Regions from separate parts of the Paenibacillus sp. FSL H7-0703 genome, predicted to be linked through region 3. Evidence: riboswitches for the same ligand, from Rfam matches in the RefSeq annotation. Region 3 holds a riboswitch; each other region holds the start of a gene.
The links. Region 3 has a riboswitch for glycine ahead of gcvT (glycine cleavage system aminomethyltransferase GcvT). Riboswitches for the same ligand answer to the same signal wherever they lie in the genome.
Positions count from the first base shown of each region.

Region 1: linked by a shared signal. The riboswitch ahead of MHB46_RS20710 (alanine/glycine:cation symporter family protein) and the one ahead of gcvT (glycine cleavage system aminomethyltransferase GcvT) in region 3 are both predicted to bind glycine.
Region 2: linked by a shared signal. The riboswitch ahead of sdaAB (L-serine ammonia-lyase, iron-sulfur-dependent subunit beta) and the one ahead of gcvT (glycine cleavage system aminomethyltransferase GcvT) in region 3 are both predicted to bind glycine.

Region 1 covers NZ_JBBOPF010000001.1:4,631,365-4,635,141, forward strand. The annotation lists gene MHB46_RS20705 (glycoside hydrolase family 1 protein) at 1-1,404, shown strand, start outside; glycine riboswitch at 1,573-1,649, shown strand; glycine riboswitch at 1,668-1,762, shown strand; gene MHB46_RS20710 (alanine/glycine:cation symporter family protein) at 1,922-3,340, shown strand; gene MHB46_RS20715 (iron-containing alcohol dehydrogenase) at 3,398-3,777, opposite strand, start outside.
Region 2 covers NZ_JBBOPF010000001.1:2,801,034-2,804,810, reverse strand. The annotation lists gene MHB46_RS12265 (Ig-like domain-containing protein) at 1-183, shown strand, start outside; gene sdaAA (L-serine ammonia-lyase, iron-sulfur-dependent, subunit alpha) at 257-1,156, opposite strand; gene sdaAB (L-serine ammonia-lyase, iron-sulfur-dependent subunit beta) at 1,146-1,835, opposite strand; glycine riboswitch at 2,047-2,162, opposite strand; gene MHB46_RS12250 (DUF6359 domain-containing protein) at 2,378-3,777, shown strand, end outside.
Region 3 covers NZ_JBBOPF010000001.1:4,868,376-4,872,152, reverse strand. The annotation lists gene MHB46_RS21950 (PTS mannitol transporter subunit IICB) at 1-389, opposite strand, end outside; gene gcvH (glycine cleavage system protein GcvH) at 767-1,165, opposite strand; glycine riboswitch at 1,561-1,659, shown strand; gene gcvT (glycine cleavage system aminomethyltransferase GcvT) at 1,836-2,936, shown strand; gene gcvPA (aminomethyl-transferring glycine dehydrogenase subunit GcvPA) at 3,063-3,777, shown strand, end outside.

The DNA.
Region 1 (3,777 bases), 240 kb from region 3:
GCAGCCAACCAATTGGAAGGCGCTTTTGACGTAGATGGAAAAGGATTGTCCAGCGCAGACATGGTTGCCTATGTACCCAAAGCAGAGCGCAAGAACGATCACGCTATAGAGATTTCGTCCGAACGACTCGAAGACATTTTGGCAGGCAAAGTCAATGCACGTTTTCCAAAGCGTGAAGGTGTAGACTTTTACCACCATTACAAAGAAGATATTGCATTGTTCGCTGAAATGGGCTTTAAAGTATTTCGTATGTCCATCCACTGGTCGCGGATTTTCCCGAATGGCTATGATGCCGAGCCGAATGAAGCAGGATTGCAATTCTACGACAATGTATTTGATGAGCTGCGCAAGTATAATATTGAGCCCTTGGTAACATTGTCGCATTATGAAACACCGCTAGGTCTGACTCAGAAGTATAATGGCTGGCTGGGACGTGAAGTCATACAGCATTACGTAAATTATGCCGAAACGGTGTTTACACGCTATAAGGATAAAGTAAAATACTGGCTGACCTTTAATGAAATCAATGTAATGACCATGAGCCCGTTCACCGGTGGCGGTGTGGTTATTGACCGTGTAGAAAACAAACAACAAGCGATATATCAAGCATTGCATCATCAATTTGTAGCTAGTGCACTGGCGACCAAACGGGGACATGAGATCATCCCGGGCGCTCAGATCGGCTGTATGCTGGCACGTATGGAAAGCTATCCACATACGTGTAACCCAGAGGATATACTGAAAGCCCAGCATGAAAATCAGATGAACCTGTTCTTTACGGATGTGCATGCCCGTGGGGAATATTCCAACTACATGAATCGTTATTTTGAAGAAAATAATGTTGTAATACACACAGAACCAGGCGATGCCGAAATATTGAAAAATAATACGGTTGATTTTATCTCATTCAGCTACTATATGACCTTGACCGTATCTGCAGGTCCAGAAGGTGAGAAAGCAGCAGGAAACCTGATTGGTGGCGTGAAAAATCCGTATCTGCAGTCCTCCGACTGGGGCTGGCAGATCGATCCGATCGGCCTGCGTGTTACGCTGAATACGTTTTATGACCGCTATAAAAAGCCGCTGTTCATCGTGGAAAATGGTTTGGGTGCGTATGATAAGGTGGAAGAAGACGGCTCTGTGCATGACACGTATCGCATTGATTACTTGCGTCAGCATATTGCCCAAATGAAGGAAGCGATTGCCGACGGTGTTGATCTGATTGGTTACACCAGCTGGGGCCCTATCGACCTTGTGAGCATGTCTACTTCCGAAATGTCCAAGCGCTACGGATTTATTTACGTCGATCTGGATGATGACGGTAACGGAACGCTCAAACGCTCCAAAAAGGACTCTTTTAACTGGTATAAAAATGTGATAGCAACCAATGGTGAAGAATTGTAATTTCATATCATCTCGGGCGGGTATAGCAGAGGACATCCTAAGGATGCAATCTGCTGTACCCGCTTTTTTGATAGACACAATAATAATATTTCAGAGGGCTTCACAAACTTTTCACTTGTAATAAGCTGAAAGTTTTCTGTATAATGAATAAAAATTTCATATGTCTGGTTGATGTTTGCGGGAGATGGAACGAAGGTTCCGACCGAAGGGGCAAAACTCTCAGGTGCTTAGGCTGATTACAGCAACAAGCGGGGACCGTAAACGGACAGAACTCTGGAGAGACCCTTAATTGGGCGCCGAAGGTGCACCGCAGAGAACATCTGCTTAAACTCTCAGGCAAAAGGACAGAGACGCGAATAACCTGTGACAGGGAATGCCCTAGGCTTTTTTATGAGCTATTAGAGGTAGAAACCTGCACAAGATGGTTGTATTTTTTCGTGCCTTTAACCTCTCCAGGAGTCGAATCAGCGGATTTGACTCTTTTTTGTTTTCTAATATGCTGGAGGAGCGGGTTGAAATGAATTTGGTACATGTGTTAGAAGCGATTAGTAGCTGGATATGGGGGGCGCCTCTCATCATTCTTGTCATGGGAACGGGGTTATGGCTGACCATACGTTTGAAGATGCTGCAGGTATTCCGCCTGCCCCTAGCGATCAAGCTGATCGGTAAAGCCCCGAATGAAGGCAGCGGGGATGTAAGTAGTTTTGCGGCTTTGAGTACAGCGTTGGCGGCTACAGTTGGCACAGGAAGTATTGTCGGCGTAGCAACAGCCATTAAGCTGGGCGGGCCGGGTGCCTTGTTCTGGATGGTCGTTGCCGCCTTTTTTGGGATGGCGACAAAATATGCGGAAGGTGTACTTGCGGTAAAATACCGGGTGAAAGATCGGAATGGACAATTTTCCGGCGGCCCGATGTATTATATTGAGAAAGGTCTTGGACGCCGTTTTAAACCGCTGGCGATGCTGTTTGCTTTTTCGGGCATGCTGGTAGCGTTGTTCGGGATTGGAACGTTTCCGCAGGTCAAAGCGATTGTATCTTCGACCGAGAACAGCTTTGGCGTTCCGCCTATTGTAACGGCACTGATTATTGCGATCCTTACAGGACTGGTTACCATTGGAGGACTCAAAAGCATTGCCAAGGTATCGACGAAGGTCGTTCCTTTTAAAACAGGCTTGTACGTACTGATCTGTCTCATCGTACTGATTCGGTTTGCTGACCAACTTCCTGCCGCAATCGCGCTGGTGCTTCATTCGGCATTTTCAACTACATCTGCAACGGGCGGATTTGCCGGAGCTACGATTATGCTGGCGATGCGAAGTGGGGTAGCCAGAGGTATTTTTGCCAATGAGGCCGGATTGGGGAGCGCACCGATTGCAGCCGCAGCTGCTAAAACCAAATGGCCTGCGGAGCAAGGGCTAATTTCCATGACAGGCGTGTTTATTGATACGATGGTTATTTGTGTGATGACCGGATTGACGCTGCTGGTTAGCGGTGTGTGGAGCGGGCCTACCGATGCGGGCCTGATGACTCAGCAAGCATTTTCCAGCGCATTCCCGCTGGGGGCAGAACTGCTCACAATTATTCTGATTATGTTCGCGTTCACCACCATGCTCGGCTGGAACTATTACGGGGAACGCTGTGTTGAATACTTGCTTGGGGTCAAGTGGATTAAGCCATACCGTTATCTGTTCATTCTACTCGTTGCCGGGGGCGCGTTCATTAAACTGGATGCGATTTGGCTGCTGGCAGATATCTTTAACGCAATGATGGCTTTCCCGAACCTGATTGCACTGCTCGGCTTATCAGGAATTGTAGTTGCAGAAACCCGAACCTATATGGATTCTCTGAATTCTAGTAAGAAAAAGGGCATTCTTGCAGGTGCCAGTGTAGGGGCAGCTATTCAAGTAGAAGAAAAGGGACACACGGTTAATTCATAAATTCCAAAAGGGAGTGCCCTCAGCCATCACAGGCTTGAGGACACTCCCTTTTGAATGTTATAACGATGCACGCAAAATAGCTAAAATATCTTCTTGATTTAGCTTTTTATAATTACCAAAGCCTCCGTATTCCATTTCACGGGCTGCAATGTTTGCGATTTTTTCCAATTGCTCATCATTAATATTGTAATCGGCCAGGGTGGAAGGGGCACCGAGACTTGTCCAGAATGCACTAAGACGGTCAATACCTTCCAAGGCGATTTCTCTATCTGTTTTACCTACGGTGTCTAAGTCAAACATGCTGAGCATCAGCCGCTTCATGCGTGCAGCATCCTGATCCACTGTATGTCTCATCCAGTTGGGAAACAGAATTGCCAGACCGCCAGCATGAGGAATATCATATACAGCGGATAATGCATGTTCAATCGTATGCGAAG
Region 2 (3,777 bases), 2.1 Mb from region 3:
GCTACAGCCACGTATAAGGATGAGTCGGAGAAGGATGTCTCCAAACCGGCTGTCTGGTCCTCGTCCAGAATTATTGTTGCGACCGTCAAAGACGGTAACATTAAGGCACAGGGCAAGGGCAAAGCTGTAATTACTGTGAAATATGCAGGTAAAATGACGAAGGTACAGGTAAGCGTTCAGTAAAACAAGAGAGCAAGCATACGTCCAAGGACGATAGGCTTGCTCTTTTTATTTTAAGGAGGCTACCGCTTATAAATTATGACTTATCTTTCTTGGTCGGTGTGTTGCGTGTAAGTGATTCGGTCAAACGCTTGCCAGTCGGCGTCTGGGCCAACCCGCCTTTGGCGGTCTCGCGGTGCTTCGACGGCATCGCACTGCCGACTTCAAGCATGACGTCAATGACTTCGTCAGACGGAATAGCGCTGCGCACACCCGCCAAAGCCATGTCCGCTGCGGCAAGCGCAGTCACGGCTCCCAGCCCGTTGCGCACGATGCACGGAATCTCCACGAGTCCGGCGACGGGGTCGCAAATCAGGCCGAGCGTGTTCTTAAGAGCGAGGCCCACGGCGTGAACAGCCTGTTCAGGCGTACCACCGCGCAGCTCGACCATAGCGCCAGCGGCCATCCCGATAGCTGAGCCAATCTCAGCCTGACAGCCTCCTTCCGCGCCAGAAATGAAGGAGTTGTTGGCGATCACGTAGCCAATGGCCCCAGCGGCGAACAGGCCGTTCACCATATGCTCATCATCCCAGCCGAACCGCTCCTGCGCACTGATGAACACACCTGGGATAACCCCACATGAGCCTGCGGTAGGCGTGGCGACAATGCGACCCATGGATGCATTAACCTCCGACACGGAGAGGGCATAAGCCATGGCGAGCGCGGAGGCATCACCGGAGCAGGTTTCCCCTGCCCGCAGATACTCGGCTAGGCGCTTGCCGTCACCGCCCGTCAATCCACTGCGGGATACGGTGTCTTGTGTCTGACCGCGATGAACGGCTTCCTTCATGACTTCATAATAATCAGACATTTGGCGAAAGATTTCTTCCTCCGTTGTATTCGTTTCCTGTACCTGCTCTTGAATCATCAAGCGGCCAATCGTGGTGGATTCTTCAGCGCATAAAGCGCTGATCTCATGCAGATGGCTAAACCGCATCGGATTCAGCTCCTTTTTTCAAATTAATCATCTTAATTTCATACATATGAGGTAAAGAACGCAGTTCCGCAATCAGTTCAGCTGGAGCAGGACTGTCCGTTTCAATGGCGGTGAGTGCTTCACCATCCCGGCCCTTGCGATCTACGTGCATATAGGCAATGTTAATGTGGGCCGCGCCCAGAGCTGAAGTTATCGCGCCCAATGTACCGGGCTTATCCGAGTGGAGAAGCACCAGCGTAGGCAGCTCCCCGGTCAGATTGACCCGGAATTCGTTCAGTTGCTGGACATGGATGCTGCCGCCGCCGATGGAGGAGCCCAACAGTGTACGCTGATCCTCGCCCTTCCACAGCTCGAAACGGACAGTGTTCGGATGAGGCGCGGGGAGTCCGCTGACGGCGAATTCCACGGCCATCCCGGCTTGTTCGGCCCATTGCTCGGCATCGGGAATCCGGTGATCGTCCGTATCGTAATTAAGCAGTCCTGCGATGAGCGCCAGATCTGTACCGTGTCCTTTATACGTATCGGCAAAGGAGCCGTATAATGTCATGCGGGCACGGTCAGGCTGCGCTCCGAGCCAGTGCCGGGCAACGCGTGCGAGTCGCACCGCACCTGCGGTGTGTGAACTGGAAGGTCCGGTCATGGCCGGGCCGATAATAGAAAATACATCTTTGAAACGCATGGTGTGACCCCCTGTATGTTCTAATACCATACTATATGGTATTTCCGCGTCTTTGCGCGGTTATGACGGTTCCTAATGCTGACGCACAATGTGAGCACAAAAAAGGACAGGATAAGGAAGTTTCCCTTATCTCTGTCCTCGTTACCTGAGAGTTTCGTGCGGTGTTCTTACCGCCTTACCCCTTGGGTGGCTTGCGCTCTCTCCAGAGTTGCGTCAGATGACGATACATGGACCTGAGAGATTATCCGCCAGCCGGGTGCTGGCGTCTTGCTCCTTCGGTGCCGCCAGAGTGTAGGCTCCCTGGACAGACTCTCCCGTCATCTTCATTCGCGTATACCGTTCTACATGTCTTCCTTAGGGTAATGTATGCCGTGCTCGGTGTCAATCACAGGGTTCAATTTTTACATAAACAGGTGCGTTTCCAATAAAAAAGATTAAAATTTACATAATTATGGATGAAATCAGGAAGGAATTAGAAGATTGGCGGCTAATCTGATAAAGGACAAGTACATTTATGGAAAACATAGGAGGGATATTGACGTATGGTAAAAGGCTTGCGGTTCACAGGTTCACGCTTAAAAGGGATGCTGCATCTAGCAGCAATCGTATCACTGCTGATCGGGATCTTCGTTCCATTCGGTCAGGTCAAGGCAGAGGGAGCATTGACAGTAGCCGAAGCACTTCAGGGCCAAAGCAGTGGAGGTACGGTGACGGTGGAAGGCTACATCGTCGGACATGCTACCGGATCGAAAACGGCTAACTTTTCTTCTCCGTTCGCGAATGATTTTAACGTACTGATTGCCGATCAGGCAAATGAACGTAATACGTCTAATCTATTGGATGTACAGCTGACTTCAGCGTACAGAGGGCAATTTGGGCTGTCAGGCCATCCTGAGCTGATCGGCAGCAAAATTCGTGTGACGGGTACACTCGGCGCCTACAATAATTTTGGTGGAGTGAAAAGTCCAAGCGATGTTGAACTGGTGAGCGGAAGCGAGCCGGGGGAACCAGGTGAACCTAAACCTGGCAACCCGGGTCAACCCGGTACTACATTGCCGGATGGAAAAGGCAAAAAGGTGCTGTTCGATAATACGCACGCACAGACCGCTGGAGCAGCAGATTGGGTCATTGAAGGCGCCTTCTCCGACTTTGCCAATGGACTGCGTAATGTAGGCTTTACGGTAGACCAATTGAATCGTCCCATTCCTTTTACTTATGGAGAGCAGGCCATAACATATGACAAACTGCGCCAATATGATGTGTTCATTATTGGTGAAGCGAATGTTGCCTTTAAGGCATCCGAGCAGGCTGCTCTGCTGCAATACGTGAATAACGGGGGGAGCGTCTTCTTCATCTCCGATCATTATAATGCGGACCGTAACAAAAACCGTTGGGATTCCTCCGAAGTTATGAATGGCTACCGTCGTGGAGCCTATACTAATCCGGCCAAAGGCATGACTGCAGAAGAAGCAGCATCACCGGCGATGCAAGGATTAACAAGCTCCGATTGGCTGGCGACCAACTTTGGTGTTCGTTTCCGTTATAATGCGCTTGGTGACGTGAATGCTACTGACATTGTAGCCGCAGATCAATCTTTCGGTATTACCAAGGGTGTGCGCTCGATTGCAATGCATGCAGGATCTACGCTGGCTATTATTGATCCAACCAAGGCTAAAGGCATTGCTTATATCCCTTCAGGCACGAAAAAATGGGGGAATGCTGTAGACCAGGGAGTTTATAACGGCGGGGGCCGTGCAGAAGGGCCTTATGCCGCTATCTCCAAGGTAGGTCAAGGCAAGGCAGCGTTCATCGGTGATTCTTCCCCTGTAGAAGATGCTACACCGAAATATGTGCGTGAGGAAAACGGACAGTCGAAGAAGACATATGATGGTTTCGAGGAAGTGGATGATTCCACCTTTCTGGTGCAAACGGTCCAATGGCT
Region 3 (3,777 bases):
TTGCCTTCAATGGCCTTGTCGAACTTCTTCAATATCCACGCAGCCAGCGGACCAGCGACCATCGCGCCCAGGAACATCGGGATATCGGCTCCCACTATGACACCCATCGTCATAATGGCACCAATCACACCTCCACGTTGTCCGTGAATCATCGTGCCTCCCGTGTAACCAATCAGCAGCGGCAGCAAATAATTTTTCATCGGATCAACCAGTTGTGCAAAACCTTCGTTCGGGAACCACCCGGTCGGAATAAAGAGTGCCGTAATCAATCCCCACGCGATAAAGGCTCCCATATTGGGCATAACCATACCGCTGAGAAAACGGCCAAAACGCTGTACGGCGACACGAGTGCCTCCTTTTGAACTTGGCTTTGCGTCCAATGTACTCATATTCAAATCCTCCTTGTAGGTAAGCATCACTACCTTTTCTTAAAATTCATACTAAATGACAGCGCTATCTTCATCAACGAAATGAAAACGTACTTTCGTCATGAACGTTGATGACAACATTTAAATTTAAATTATCCGAGAAGGTATTAGACCTGCATAATTCTTCTTAATATGACCTGTAGCTATAGAAATTAGTCGAAAAACCGTGCTGGTTTATATATGATTCTTACTATAGGGACAACCCTCTACATCAGAATAAAACACGTAATTACGTCTGAAAAAAGACAAAAAATAGCCGCTATGTCAAATCATAGCGACTGTTGTATACAAAAATCGAGCAGACAAATAACACTCTTATTCCATACTACATTGCTCCATTACTGCTCATCGGAAATCAACTGCTCGTATTGATCCGCAGACAGTAGCTTGCCCAATGCTTCCTCCACATCTTTACCCATCTCTACTTCGATCATCCAACCTTTTTCATAGGGAGATTCATTCACTAGCTCAGGCGTACCTTCCAGCGCTTCATTCACTTTTAATACGGTTCCCGTCACCGGAGCAAAAAGGTCGGATACCGTCTTCACCGATTCAATCGTACCGATCTCCGCTCCCTGCTCAATCGTTACTCCCGCCTCCGGTAATTCTACAAAAACAATATCACCCAGTTGATGCTGTGCAAAGTCTGTAATACCAATCCGCACCGTTCCATTCTCTGTGCGCTGAACCCACTCATGTTCGTCTGTATACCAAAGTTGCTGCTTTACTTCACCCATCCTGTTCCCCTCGCTTCCATATGAATAAAATCGCTTTTGCTCACCTGTATTAGACAGGTTAAGATTATGACAACAGGAACACTCATGTCAATAATACTAACAAAAATACTTCATATGACCTCATATGGCGTACTATATAAAAATATGATAACTTATAACAAACGCTTACATATCCTTATTTATATATTAAATGTTTTTTCTATTGTTTTTGATGACATTTTTATTGACATTTCGAATGAATTTGCGTATTAATGGGTTATAGCAAATGCTTTGGGAAACACCCCGACAACTGCAAACGCGGATGAACGCGGAGGGAGAGACTGCCAAAAAGATTCGCATAGCTGTTGCCGCTTATGAGACATAAGTTGCACGCGAATCGGATCAAGTTGTTATCTGCAAAGCCAGGTAATATACTGTTGATCCCGAAGGTAGCGCCGAAGGAGTAAGCCTGCATTGCAGGTGAATCTCTCAGGCAAAAGGACCTCTGCCGGACGCATCTCTGGAGAGCATTCGCTATTGGAGCGGATCACCCAAGGGGAAACCCGGTACATACCGGGGTAACTTTCTGGTATCAAGGACAGAGCTGAAAAAAGAGTGTAGACTGCCGTCTATACGTTTTTTTCGGCCTGTCTTTTTTGTTTAGCCGATCACACCCGATAGGAGTGGAAAAATGACTAATTTGCGAAAAACACCGCTATATTCGTCCTACGGGACGCAGTCTGGGGTTCGTTGTATTGACTTTGGCGGCTGGGAGCTCCCCGTTCAGTTTAGCGGCATTCAAAAGGAGCATGAGGCCGTCCGGCAACGTGCGGGTTTATTCGATGTATCGCATATGGGCGAATTTTTGGTTGAAGGCAAAGAGGCCGAAGCTTTTCTGCAAAGGGTGACCACGAATGATGTTAGCCAGTTGGAACCAGGTCAGGCACAATATTCACTCCTGTGTTACCCCGATGGAGGGGTAGTAGACGACCTGCTTGTTTACTGCAAAGGGCCGGAGCGCTACATGCTCGTTGTGAACGCCTCTAACATCGATAAGGATTGGGATTGGCTAATTCGCCATATGCCTGCATCCGTTCACATGGAGAATGTGTCTGATGCGATAGCATTGCTGGCGTTGCAAGGACCGGAAGCAGCACGTATTGCCGCAGCCGTGGCAGATACGGACATTACGAATCTGGCATCTTTCCGCTTCCATGAGAATGTGCCATTGTTCGGAGCAAAAGCACTCGTCTCACGAACCGGATATACGGGTGAAGACGGTTTTGAATTTTACGTACCTGCCGCGGAAGCACCAGCCGTATGGGAGGGTTTGCTTCGTTCCGGTGAGTCGTATGGGCTGATTCCCGCTGGACTTGGTGCTCGGGATACCCTACGCTTTGAGGCACGGTTGCCGCTGTACGGACAGGAGTTATCTGCCACGATTTCACCGCTCGAAGCCGGTCTAGGGTTCTTCGTCAAGCTGAATAAGGGAGATTTTATCGGTAGAGAAGCACTGCAACGTCAGAAAGATCAAGGGATTCCTCGCAAATTGATCGGGCTGGAAATGATGGATCGCGGTATCCCACGCGCCCATTATCCGGTATTCGCAGAAGGTCAACACATCGGTGAGGTCACAACGGGAACTCAGTCGCCCACCTTGAAGCGTAATCTCGGCCTCGCCTTGATAGACAGTCGTTTTAGCGCCCTCTCCACACCGCTGGAGGTTGAGATTCGTGGCAAACGCCTGCGTGCCGAGGTGGTGGCAGCCCCCTTTTATAAACGCCCGCGCTGATCTTAAACTCTCTTCATTTCAATAAAGCAAACATGTCAGATATGAACTTCTGGGTTTTCCATCTCACACTTTTTTATTAGCTAATTTACGATTTAAATTTTGCTTTTCGAAAGGAGCCAAGAACCTATGAAGCAGCATCGTTATCTCCCTATGACTGAACAGGATCAAACCGAAATGCTGCGTGTGGTCGGCGTTTCATCCATCGATGATTTATTCAGTGACATTCCAGAGGCCATTCGATATCAAGGGGAACTTCCTCTTTCTTCTCGGCTCGACGAGAGAGCCTTGACCCGACATTTGGCCGAGCTGGCCGGACACAACGCCAATACAGACACACATGCCAGCTTTCTTGGCGCAGGAATTTATGATCATCATATTCCGTCTGTCATCCAGCACATCACTTCACGCTCGGAATTCTATACAGCCTACACCCCCTATCAGCCGGAAGTAAGCCAAGGCGAGCTACAAGCCATTTTCGAATTTCAGTCGTATATTTGCGAATTGACGGGCATGGCTGTAGCTAATGCCAGCATGTACGACGGAGCGACTGCACTGGCGGAAGCGGGCACACTGTCCGCTGCGGCTACCCGCCGTAAACAGCTTATCGTATCAAGGTCCGTCCATCCGGAGGCACGTCAGGTATTGTCAGCCTATGCACGCGGATTGGATTTGGACATCGTGGAGATCGGCTGTTCGGACGGCGTAACGGATGCTGATGCGTTAGCGGCGGTCGTATCGGAACAGACCGCGGCTGTTTTGGTCCAAAGCCCCAACTTTTTCGGAGCCGTGGAAAACCTGAAGCCGATGGCTGATCTCATCCATGCGCACAAAGGTCTTTTGG